3 regions of the Sporomusa termitida genome follow, and region 1 is predicted to be linked to each of the others. Evidence: riboswitches for the same ligand, from Rfam matches in the RefSeq annotation. Region 1 holds a riboswitch; each other region holds the start of a gene.
The links. A riboswitch is a leader RNA that binds a small molecule or an ion and turns the genes downstream of it on or off. The one in region 1 is predicted to bind cyclic di-AMP.
Positions count from the first base shown of each region.

Region 2: another riboswitch for cyclic di-AMP. It lies ahead of SPTER_RS25655 (3D domain-containing protein); the one in region 1 lies ahead of SPTER_RS25625 (peptidoglycan-binding protein).
Region 3: another riboswitch for cyclic di-AMP. It lies ahead of SPTER_RS19810 (4-hydroxy-tetrahydrodipicolinate reductase); the one in region 1 lies ahead of SPTER_RS25625 (peptidoglycan-binding protein).

Region 1 is NZ_CP036259.1:2,118,955-2,123,155, forward strand. It holds gene guaB (IMP dehydrogenase) at 1-850, opposite strand, end outside; gene SPTER_RS25625 (peptidoglycan-binding protein) at 1,036-1,671, opposite strand; cyclic di-AMP (ydaO/yuaA leader) riboswitch at 1,675-1,814, opposite strand; gene SPTER_RS09760 (hypothetical protein) at 1,987-2,484, opposite strand; gene SPTER_RS09765 (2-hydroxymuconate tautomerase) at 2,554-2,739, opposite strand; gene SPTER_RS09770 (hypothetical protein) at 2,912-3,472, shown strand; gene SPTER_RS09775 (TVP38/TMEM64 family protein) at 3,545-4,201, opposite strand, start outside.
Region 2 is NZ_CP036259.1:2,361,700-2,365,900, reverse strand. It holds gene SPTER_RS11015 (hydantoinase/carbamoylase family amidase) at 1-686, shown strand, start outside; gene SPTER_RS11010 (hypothetical protein) at 806-1,309, shown strand; cyclic di-AMP (ydaO/yuaA leader) riboswitch at 1,475-1,621, shown strand; gene SPTER_RS25655 (3D domain-containing protein) at 1,669-2,337, shown strand; gene SPTER_RS11000 (DMT family transporter) at 2,493-2,945, shown strand; gene SPTER_RS10995 (acyl-CoA dehydrogenase family protein) at 3,053-4,186, shown strand.
Region 3 is NZ_CP036259.1:4,250,077-4,254,277, forward strand. It holds gene SPTER_RS19805 (hypothetical protein) at 1-797, shown strand, start outside; gene SPTER_RS19810 (4-hydroxy-tetrahydrodipicolinate reductase) at 981-1,748, opposite strand; cyclic di-AMP (ydaO/yuaA leader) riboswitch at 1,885-2,019, opposite strand; gene dapA (4-hydroxy-tetrahydrodipicolinate synthase) at 2,248-3,126, opposite strand; gene SPTER_RS19820 (ABC transporter substrate-binding protein) at 4,072-4,201, shown strand, end outside.

The DNA.
Region 1 (4,201 bases):
TAGCCTCGGCTGTGGCAACATTACCGGCAATCAGATCAATGGCGGGGAAGGCATCTTTAATTTTTCGCACTGAGTCCAGTACACCCTGGGAGTGGCCATGGGCAGTATCTACAACAATTACGTCAACCTTAGCGCCAGCAATGGCCTCTACCCGCTCCATCATGTCTGACCCAACCCCGACTGCGGCCGCAACCAGCAGGCGGCCTTTGCCGTCTTTGGCAGAGTTCGGATATTTTTGGGCTTTTTCAATATCTTTAATGGTAATAAGACCCTTTAAATTTCCCTCAGCATCAAGAAGTGGCAGTTTTTCGATCCGGTGCTCGCGCAAAATGGCTTTGGCTTCTTCCAGCGAGGTGCCGACATGGGCGGTGATAAGATGCTCTCTGGTCATACAGTCGGAGATTTTACGGCTTAAATCAGTTTCAAAACGTAAATCGCGGTTGGTCAGTATTCCCACCAGCTTATTATTGGTGGTAACAGGAACCCCTGAAATCCGGTATTTCTCCATAAGCTCGTGAGCATCCTGCAGCGTATTGTTAGGCGATAAGAATATCGGGTCAACAATTATACCATGCTCAGACCGTTTGACTTTGTCAATTTCATTGGCCTGACGGGCGATCGGCATATTTTTATGGATTACCCCGATGCCGCCTTCACGCGCCATGGCAATCGCCATCCGGGCCTCGGTAACGGTATCCATTCCGGAGCTGATAACTGGAATATTAAGCTTGATATTTTTAGTCAAATATGTAGCTACTTCCACTTCCCTGGGCAGTACTTCCGATTTTGCCGGAACCAGCAAAACATCATCAAAAGTTAACCCTTCAGGACCGAATTTGTTGTCAAACATTGACTAAACTCCTTTCACTAGTGCCTTGGCCAGGTTGAAAATTCAGGTTAAATCCGGTCAAGGTACTAAACACATCTAATAGGTATTTCTCAATATAATAACATAAATAAAGTTACCAAATCTACCATTTTTCATGTCTTTATAAAAAATAAAAATAATGCCTGGTATTGTACCAGGCATTTCTATTAACTAAGAACATATACTTTAACCTTTTGGACACCAAAATCATAAGCCTTAGCTACAGAAACCATGGCAATGTCAATACGGTTGCCTTTAATTGCACCACCGGTATCTTCAGCTATGCCATACATGCCGCTGCCGTCAGCAAACTGAATATATACCCTTGAGCCCAGCGGAATTACCCGTGGGTCAACGGCAATCACACCTGGACGTATCTGAGTGCCCATATACGTCAGGTTGCCCCATTGGCCATTATCATGCGGGCCGGGGGCATAGGCCGTAGCTTTGATGTCCAGAACGGATTTGTAACGTTCTGGTGCACTGCCGCGTGATACCTCTGTTCCCCGCTTGTCCAACAGCAATTGAAAGGTAGCCTGCCCAACAATACCGTCGGCAGCAATATTTTTAGCCTGCTGGAATGCCAGGACCGCTTGTTCGGTAGTTGCACCAAATACGCCATCAACCGCAAGGTTATAGCCTAGATCATTAAGCCGGCTCTGAAGCTCTTGTACATCCTGCCCTGCCATACCAGGTTTGAGTGCCTGATCACCTAAAGCGGCAGAGACTGGTGCCAGCCAGAGAGTGACTGTCAGAACAGCCAGCACACCGGTACTGCCTATAATTTTTTTGATGTTTTTCATTAAAACACCCCTTTCTAAAGCCTACGAGGTTAGCTGACGGGTTCGGGATAAAGGGAAATCCCTACCGCAGAACGCGGATTCACCCCAAAAAATGGGTTCCCCATTTTCCTCATAACAACAAGGAAATTCGGCTTGTCGATAGTGTACATGATTTTTGGCTATAAAGCAAGTCAATATAAGTTCGTTTATTAATAAATAACAACTATTAACTTTGTTTTTTGAGCGTATCCCCGGCAATGCTTGGGTTTTTAATCATTCAAAATACGACCTGCAGAAAAAGTAACGGAGGCTGCAGTTTGCAGCCCCCCCTTCCGGCTATCCTTCTTTACCTAACATAAACGGTGCAAAGCCGAGCTGTCCCCAATAATGATTAAGTAAGGATTGAATAATACCGGCCAAACGTCTCCGCATCATTTTTTTGGTCTCGGCTAAGGAATGGAAAAACAATCTGGTCGCAGGATGGGCGCTATTGGCGGCTGCCTGTTGGTAATATTGGGCCGATCGGTCAAACAGGGTATATACAGACCAGAGGGCTGTAAGGGCAGGCAGGTTTACCGAATCTGTCGCCGGCTTGTCCCGGTGTGTGAACTGCTGCCAGTCCGAGTCACTGCCAAGCAGCCCGGTAGTTTCGACAACCGGGTATTTGTCAATATTAACATCTGTGGCACTGGCAACAGTAAGTAATGCATAGAAGTTTTCCTGGAATTTGTTAATCAGAGCCATTGCCGGTAAAGGGCCGGTATTGGCTGATAGTAGTGTAATTTGATTATTCAGTGCAGTTTCCAGTTCAAGCGCAAATTGCAGCGGCAGCATGTTAGTGAGTCACCACCTTTTTATTATATTAGGAAATTAGGCCATTTCCTAATATAATGGCCTAATTGATTATCTATCTGCTGCTAATATGCCAGCCTTGGCAATATGTTGGGTTGGGGCCTCGCGTAACACAATGGTTACCGCTTCCGGCGGGCATTTAGCAGTTTCCACAATGGCTGCCGTTATTTTCTTGACCATTTCACGTTTTTGCTCCAAAGAACGACCTTCTAACATGTCGATTTGTACGATAGGCATAGATATCCCTCCCGGTTATTTATAGTTTTTATCTTCGCCATCTATACATATAATCCCTGCTCAATGAATAGAGATTAAATGACTTGGGAAACTCTCTATCACTAATTCATATGATGTAGCATACGATAAACTAGAGTTTCCTAAATCATGTAAAAAAAGAAGGAGGATTTTTATGGCTACCTTAAAAGATATTGAAAGAGTTTACGGGTGCGAAATTAATGCTATTGATACGCCGCCCTTCACTACTACCCTGCCTGTTAATGGCACGGTAGGCCTATGCTCAATTACTGTACCTACACGCCGGGACGCCTACCTGGTACGAGCCGTCATTAACTGGAGCGTAACCTTTACTCCCATATTACCGGCTGTTAATCTCCTTAGCTCCCCCGGCGCTGCTCAAGTCCAATTTGAAATCCTGAAAGACGGCGGCCCTATCGCCCGCGTAACGCAATCGCTTGGGCAACTGGGTTTTATTGTTGGTGCTGTTTTCAATACTACAACTTCCAACTTTGGTATTGCCGCCCTGCAAGTCTTGGATACCAGCTCATTATGCGGTACTTCCAACGAGCTTTCAACTTTCGAAGTTCGCGCCACCAATATCAATTTGACAGTGCCGTTAAGCGTTGTTACTGGTACCATTATTCCCGTCGGGAATGTAGTATCCGCAGTTGGTCATGTATCTCTGGTAGTTGAGCAAGTCGATACTTGCAGGCAAGAAGCTGTAAATTCTTAGCATCAATTTACATGATCAGTTTGCAACGGGCACAGCATAAGATGTGCTCGTTGTATTTGTTTTAAACATGAATTATTTGCGGATATGGCGTTTCTTTCGCGCCTTGCGCCACCACATGCCACCGTAGATTGCAGCCACCAAAGCAATAATAAGAATAAGCCGTGTGCTATTTTCACCGGCAAAAACCAGGTCATGGCCAAGTAAAACCTTGATGATTACCGGCGGCAGTTTGCCGATACCTGTGGCTAGTAAAAAGTCTTTGCAAGAAATCCTGCTGATTGCAGCCACGGCGGTAATAATTCCTGACGGGGCTAAGGGCAGCAGCCTGGCAAGCAATAGCGCTTTGAAGCCGTTGGCAGCACTATAGTCATCTACCTGCTTCAAATAGGAACTTTTCTTAATCCAGCGCTCGACCGACGTGCGAAAGAAGTACCGGGCAAAGATAAACATGGCTATTGCGCCAATCACTTCGCCAACCCAGGAAATAACGATGCCTCCCCATAACCCGAATACAATACCGGCTGCCCCGGAAAGAATCATAAACGGGAAAACAATGGTAAATGTCATGACAACAAATAAAATGAGCGTAACAAGAACAGCGCCGGCACCAAAAGAGCGAAGGTATTCAGCCAAAGCGGCAATGTCACCCTTCTCAATAATTCCGTACGCATGCTGAAAAAATTCCGGCTGCCACATATACATTAGGCTAATTATCGTCAGGACCGTCAG
Region 2 (4,201 bases), 240 kb from region 1:
GTATTAAGGCTTTTCTGGCCCTGCATACCGAGCAAGGCCGGATTTTGGAACAGGGTAGGGTGAATATTGGCATTGTAGAAAACATTGCGGCCCCCACCAGGCTGAAAATGACAGTAAACGGCCTGGCCGGTCCTGCCGGCGGCATACTGCTGGCCGAGCGCCAGGACGCACTGGTGAGCGCCGCTATGATTGTGCTGGCCGTGAGGAATATCGCGGCCGAGCATGATTACCAGGGGACAGTCGCCACCGTGACAACGCTGAAAACATATCCGGGAACCCCGGCGTTAATTCCCGCCGTGGTCGAAATGTGGGTCGAGATAAATGGCACAAAACATGAAAGTATCATTGCTATTCTGCAGGCTATAAAAGATGAAGTCAGTATGATTGCTGACGATCATGACACACCGGTAGCCATTGAGGTAATCTCATCTGAAAAACCGTTTATGCTTGATCAAACCATCGTCAGTACACTGGAAAGTGTCTGCCAGGGACTAAAACTTTCCAGTCTGCGCCTGGACGACCGCATTGGCTATGATGTGGTGAATATGGCCCATCTGGCCCCGGCCGGGCTGATATTAATCCCCGGCGGCGAAACGGCCGGCAACGGCAGCCGCCGGGCGGCACAAGCCGCGATTGGCGCCGGCGTCGACGTATTGACAGCCATGCTGCAGCAATTAGCAAAATAAGGGCCCAAACCGCCTGTTTGCCCTGCGAGCAGGCTTTTTCTTAAACTTACCACTATTTTTTATGTAAACCTTATGGTAAAATATCATTTGAACCACATCAGATGAAAGGAGTGCTAACCTTGAAGAAAATAGTAACCGCGGTTTTGTTGATGGTTTTTGTAATGCCGCTTTCATTTGCTTTACCCAAGGCTGAGGCTGCTTTCTTAGAGGATCAACTGGCTGAAGCGGCTGGCACTGGTGCCGCTGCTCAATTACAGCAAATTCTTCAGATGACAGATAATCTTGCGGACAGAGAAGCCTTGTTAGGTACCCTTGCCAAGAGTGCCCTTGAACGTTCAGGCAATACCGCTGCAGTTAACGATATTACCACTATGGCCACCCAGCTGCTCATGCAGGATCAGGCCGTAATCAAAGAAAATCTGGTTAAGGCGGTAGAAACAGCTGCCCGCAGCAGAGTCCAGCAAGAGGTAACTACCCGGCTGTCCGGTTATCAAACAGAAATGGCTGTACTCTCTTCCCTGCTGAATAACAGCAATATGTTAATGCCGGATGCGGTAAAAAACAGTAATGCCATTAGCAGCATTATGCAGGGCAGCCCGAGAACAATTGACGTGATCAACTAACCGGCTCAGGCCGGTTCTTTTTTTTGCACCGTTTCCCCACCTGTTGCCGGGGGAGCAGAATAACTGAGAATTGCCAATGCAGGCTTACCTAATTAACGAAAAAAGAGGATAAGGAAAAATTACAGGGTTTTACTAAATTTGACCAATAGTCCAATCCGGTATACTATAGATATAATGCCGAATCTTTACAGGTACGGGGGAACCAAGACAGTAGACACAGGGGATAATCCGTTGAGAACGGAAGGGCGTATTCTAATTCTCTCTTTTCCCTATCCCGACAGCTAACCCCGGAGGCTAACATTGCGAGGTTGTTTGTGGTACTACTAACCTCGAAGACTTATCGTAAGAGAGGTGATACATTGAATAAAGCCCTTTTTGCCATAATTCTTTGCCTTGCCTTACTGCTTAGCATCAGCAATCCTTTGCCAGGAACGGCGGTGTCACCACCGGCAGCTGAGACACAGCAGGTTATCGTATCCTCACCGGCGGCGACAGAAGCTGAAGAAGCAGCTGGGCCGCCCGAACCGCCGCCGCTGACTATGGGCATGCGCGGCGATAAAGTCCGCGTTGTCCAGAAGCTGCTGGCAGACGGCGGCTTTTATGCCGGCAATATTGACGGTGTTTACGGTCCCATTACCGCCAACGCCGTAAGAGCATTTCAGCGCAGCACCAGTCTGGAAATCACCGGCACTGTTGACAGGGAAACCTTTACCTATCTTGAGCGGGCAACGGGTGAGCCCAGCCGCTATAGCCGGTCGCTGCTTATGAAAGCATCGGCCTATACGGCCCATGATCCCGGCAATGGCAGTTATACCTATCGCGGCAATCTGCTGCGCCGGGGCATGGCCGCTGTTGATCCGACGGTAATTCCGCTGGGAACCCGGTTGTACATCAAAGGGTACGGCTACGCCATCGCCGATGATATTGGCGGGGCTATTAAGGGGCAGCGGATTGACCTGGCTTTTGAAAATCGCCGTGAGGCTTTGAACTTTGGCGTTCGCAAAGTAACCGTCTATATACTGGACTAACAAGCAGGCCTGCCGCCTGCTTTTCCATTTGCCGCCGATTACCGGTTTCTCCCGGAATATTAAAGAGCCCCTGGTATTATACTACATTCATCCGGTACTTGCTGCCGGCTGTGTTTATTGCCCAGGCTTGATATTGCGATGGGAGTGTGTTCGGATTGAATCTGTTTTCAGGTGAAATGCTGCCATTGGTATTGGCGTTAATCTCAGGCGTGCTGATGGCGGTCCAGGGATCGCTGAATGCCCTGCTGAGCAAAGCGGTCGGCCTCTTAGAGGCTACGTTTGTCGTGCAATTGACCGGAGCCATTCTGGTCATGATTTTATTGTTTGTATTTAACCTGGGGAAAGGCAATCTGTATGCCTGGCAGGCTGCTCCCTGGTATTCCTGGCTGGGAGGTATTATCGGCGTAGGCATCATCTATCTGGTCGCTGCCAGCATCCCCAGTGTGGGGGTGGCTAACGCCACTACCGCCATCATTGTCGGTCAGGTGCTGACCGCGATTATTATCGACCATTTTGGCGGGTTTGGCCTGGAACGCTCTGCATGCAGCCCCCAACAGCTGTTGGGACTGGTATTACTGGCAGTTGGCGCTAAATTATTGTTAAAATAGCGCTTTTTTTTATATTTTTCCCAATTAGGTGTTAACAAAAAAAAAAATTTGCGGTATACTTATCATTAGTATTTTTTGGTTTTATGCTAACCATAAGGAGGCAAAGCATGGATTTTAACTTTACTCCCGATCAATTGGATCTACAGAAAATGGTAAAAGATTTTGTTGCTAAAGAAATTACGCCTCACGCTCTGGAAATGGATAAAGAAGGTGTAGTTCCCCCTGATCTGTGGAAAAAACTTGATGAAGCGGGCTTACTTAATTTAACCGTTCCCGAAGAGTATGACGGACCTGGTCTTGATGCGCTTTCAATTGCTCTTATATATGAAGAATTAGGCAAAGGCTGCGCCGGTGTGGCCACAACAACGGCTGCCAACGCCCTGGCTTCCTATCCGGTGGTTTTATTGGGCACTGATGCCCAAAAAAGAAAAATGTTTGATGTGATAAATAACGGTAAACTGGCGGCCTTTGCCTTAACCGAGCCTGGTGCCGGGTCGGACGCCGGGGCCGTTGCCACTACCGCTGTCAAAGACGGGGATAATTATATTATCAACGGCACGAAGTGCTTTATCACCAACGGCGGTATTGCCGATATCTATATTATCTTTGCCAACACCCGCAAAACTGCCGGCATCCGCGGCCTGACGGCCTTTATCGTCGAACGGGACACACCTGGTTTCTCGGTGGGTAAAGAAGAAGAAAAAATGGGAATCCGGGCCTCCAATACCTGTGAATTGGTGTTAGAGAATGTTTGCATCCCCGCCGCCAACAGGATTGGCCGCGAAGGGGAAGGCTTTAAAATCGCCATGAAAACACTGGATGCGGCCCGGCCGTTTGTCGGCGCCGTGTCGGTCGGCTTAGCCCAGGCGGCCTTTGAACTGGCGGTCAAATATTCGAAAGAACGGGTGCAGTTTGACAAGCCGATTGCTTCCTTCCAGCTGGTGCAGGCCATGCTGGCCGATATGGCCATGCAGATTGAGGCCGCCCGCCTGCTGGTTTACAAAGCTTGCTGGCTGAAAGATCAGGGTGTATCTTACACGAAAGAATCGGCCATTGCCAAGTGTTTTGCCGCCGACACCGCCATGAAGGTTACTACAGATGCGGTGCAGGTGCTGGGGGGTTATGGGTATTCTAAAGAATACCCGGCGGAAAAATACATGCGCGATGCTAAGATTATGCAGATCTATGAAGGCACTAATCAAATTCAGCGTCTGGTTATTGCCAATAACATTCTGTACTAAACAGCCAATCGCCAC
Region 3 (4,201 bases), 2.1 Mb from region 1:
GTAATATTGATCTGCTGCTAAGCTGCAATGAGCAACTCTATGTGGCTACAGCCCTGCCGACAGGCTTTGAACTCTGGCGGACCAACAACACCCTGCCGCAGGTAAATGACTGGAAGCTGGTTGTCGATAAGGGCGCCGGCGACGCCCGCAATGAACACCCCTCTTCATTGGCGGTGTTTAACGGCCATATCTACATTGGTACGGCCATTGAAGCAGCGATTCTAAGCATCAGCCCTGACGCTCCGCTGGTAGCGCCGAAGGGCTTTGATGTCATCCGGGTTGCGCCCGATGACAGCTGGGAATTAATAGTAGGGGGCATCCCGGTCAGCCCCACAGAACCAGTAACCGGCACGCGCGGTCTGCCGTTAAGCGGCTATCCTTCCGGCTTCGGCGATCTAACCAATGGCTACTGCTGGCAGATCCAGGCTTTCGACGACAAACTTTATCTTGGCACCTGGAGCTGGAATAATCTGATACCGCAGATTATCTCTGTGATCCCTGATGTCGTGGAATCATTGCTGCCGGCTAATACGGCGGACTCAATTACACAATTTCTTAGATTAATCTTTTCCGCTTATCTGATTAAAGCGCTCTATATTATCGGCTACAGATCACTTGGCTGTGATCTCTGGGAATCAAATGACGGCATTCTCTGGCTGCCGGTTTCTCTAAATGGTTTGGGTAATCCCTATAATTATGGTGTAAGCAACTTATTTGCTGCCTCTGACCAAAAACTATATCTGGGGACGGCAAATCCGTTCCAGGGCTGCGAAGTCTGGGTAAAAAACGCGCAGTAAAAATAAGAGATTAATCTAGACCTGCTGCCGGAGTCCTGCTTAGAGGAGGGGCCACCACAGTTTAACAGGGTACAAACCAAAGCAGCTTGCCCTAATTAGGGAAAGCTGCTTACTCGCTGCACTCTGTCAGTGAATACCAAAACATTGCCTGTCAGTCTTCAGCCCAGAAACATTACGGTCAAGCTAATATACAGGGATATTCTGCCTGAACATCTCGGCAATGATCGTTTCCATCGTATACATTCCCGGCGACTTGCCGATCAGAAAATTTACTGCAAAAATAGCACCCTGGCCAAAAGCGGCCCTGCTGATGCTTTCATGGGACAGCCGGATCGTCTGGTTCGGCATGCCAAAGATGATTTCATGGCGGCCAACAATGCCGCCGACGCGGATAGAATTCAAATGCTCCTCCACATTAAGGCTAAGCACATTGGCAATTCTTTTCGCGGTTCCCGATACCTCTTTTTTCCCTTTAAAATGCTCCTCAACGATCTCAATGTCGGCATGGGGCGCTATTTTTTGCAAAATCTGCGCCGCAACCATCAATACGTTAATCCCTAACGTAATATTAGGAGAATAAAGTACAGGCGCAAACTCTGCATAGGATTTCAGTATTTCCAGTTCTTCCTGTTCATATTGGGAAATGGCGGAAATAATGGGTATTCCCGCCTGCGCTGCTTTTGCGTACAAATATACACCCGTCGAGTCCGAAAAATCTACCAAAGCATCTACCGGCCTCTCTCTAAAAAAACTATCATCAATGTCATCAGCAGAGAATATTTCCCCTGCATCAAACTCATGCCCCAACAAACGGCTGGCATATTTTTGATGATCAGTATCACCTTTGCGAACTACCCAAACCAGAGTAAATAAGCTGTCCTGCAAAAATTCATTAGCAACAACTTTACCTGTTTTCCCAAAACCGAAAATACCAATCCTGATTTTCCCCATTATATTCCTCCTTAAAACTGTAGTTTGTTTTTTTTCTACCGCCATCCTGCATGTGATAGAAAACTTTCAAAACCAGCTTTTGAGAAGGATCCTCAAAGACATTTAATTGCCTTTGAAGAACGGCAGGACAAATACATCCTTCTCTTTCAACGCCTACGAGGTTAGCTGACGGATTCGGGCAGAAAGAAATTCGCCCTACCTGGCTTACCCAGGATTCACCCCAAAAATGGTTCCCCCGCTTCCATTAAATGAAACTCGGCGATTGCCGTTAGCCCAAACAGAGACTCCTTATGTTTAATAATACCTTATTTCCCTTTTATTTACAACTTTAAGTGATAGTGGCACCTATCATTGCTGCCTAACCTATCAACTTACGCCGTTCTTAAATCATATCATTTATAACGACTATTTACAAGACAAAACCACCGTCCCCATGTCAGCAAAACGGTAAAACTCCTGCGTGCGGCCTGACGGCAGGAGTCTTAGCACGTAAACATGGTTAAATCAGCCCGTAAGCCTTCATTTCAGACCGGAGAAGCTCAAGATTGTCCTCACTGATTTCGGTTAACGGCATCCGGCATTGACCGGCCTTATACCCCAGCAGGTTAACAGCGGCTTTAATCGGAATCGGGTTTACCTCGCTAAATAATGCTTTGATAAGATTAAGGGTCTGCAGTTGCAGTTTGATGGCACCGGCAACATCTCCCTGGATGAATTTCATCACCATATCGTGAGTATCCCGGGGGATGATGTTGGCCATAACCGAGATAACCCCCTTACCACCGAGTGACAATACCGGCAAGACCATGTTATCATCACCGGAATATACGGTAAAATCCTCACCGCACAGATTTACCACATCGCCGACCTGACCCAGGTTACACTCTTTAACGGCAATAATATTGTCTATTGCTGCCAATGCTTTTATCGTCTCCGGATTCAGATTTAAATTGGTTCTACCGGGTACATTGTACAGGATTAACGGTATGCTGACACTGTCGGCAATAAGCTTAAAATGCCCGTACAAGCCCTTTTGTGTAGCTTTATTATAATATGGCGTAACCGATAATAACCCGTCAGCCCCAACTGCTTCCGCTGCTTTCGATAATTCGATGGCATGCCGGGTATCATTGCTGCCGGTACCGGCAATAACCGGTACCCGTTTGTTAATTGCGTTTACCGCAAATTTAATCGCGGCAATATGCTCGTCATCCGGCATTGTGGAGGCTTCGCCGGTAGTGCCGCAGATGATAATGGCATCTGACCCGCCTTTAATCTGAAACTCAATCAGCTCTGTGAACGCCTGATAGTCAATGCCATTGTGTGTAAAGGGAGTTACAATAGCTACGCCGGAGCCGGTAAATAATGGTTTTTTCATTAGTCTAACCGCCTTTATTTAATATTTTTACATTAGATCTCACTTATACAACGCGTTAAAAAGCCGGGCAACCGTATGTGTTGGCAAAACAGCACACGTCACGCCTTATGGTGGAGTGTTATTTACTTTATTATTCTACCATATTCCGGATAAAAAAAGCATCTTTCCCGGCCATTATCGCCTAATTTCAGAAAAGTCATTACCTGCTGTCGCCCGCTCTTACCCCCTGCTGTCATTGTTAATATTTATTCTCAGCCGCAGGGACATACCTCTCCCTGCCACACACTAAAAGCTGCTTTTTAACGACAGAACAGAGTAATTCTCTGATTTACTTACACAAATACTATCAATATTCCAATTCCGGCAGCAGAAATCCTGCCGCATCAGCATGAATTTAACAGCTGACCTGCCTATTCTGCCAGAATCAAAATTACATCTGTATCGAGCGTTAAAATGTTTTGTTATACCCTATTGACAAAAAACCGTTGTCCTGTGATAATGAATAATAAGTAAACAACCCCCGCTGCATAATGCCGGTAAACGAATCAAACTGTAAACAAGCTGGCCTTTGCAAGAGAAAATTGACTAATTAAATCACCACAAGTGATGATTGGGATGAAAGCAACAGGAGAAACGCTCCAGAGAGCCGGCGGTTGGTGTAAGCCGGTGTGTGACTGTTGCCGTTACCTCGCCCATGAACTCTTCAGTTGACATGTATACATTATGAAGTATACATCAGATTGAAGCGCGGCCCGGCGTTAAGGGAATGTCCCGTCATACCAACGGGCATAAGAGTACAATGTAGGGTGGTACCGCGAATTCGCCCCTACTGGCAGAGCGATCTGTCAGTAGGGGTTTTTACTTTTCTTAGGGAGGGTTAAGGCATTTAGTTGTTGTCATACCGTTAGCGGCAGCATTAAAAAAAAGAAAAGGTGGAGAATTTATATGTTTAATGTGCGCAGTAGTATCAAAAAGTGGTCCTCAGCTACCCTGGCCCTGGTATTTGCCGCTTCAGTCACCGGCTGCGGCGGCAGCCAGCCGGCAGCCCCGGCCAGCCCGGAAGCAGGCGCCCCGG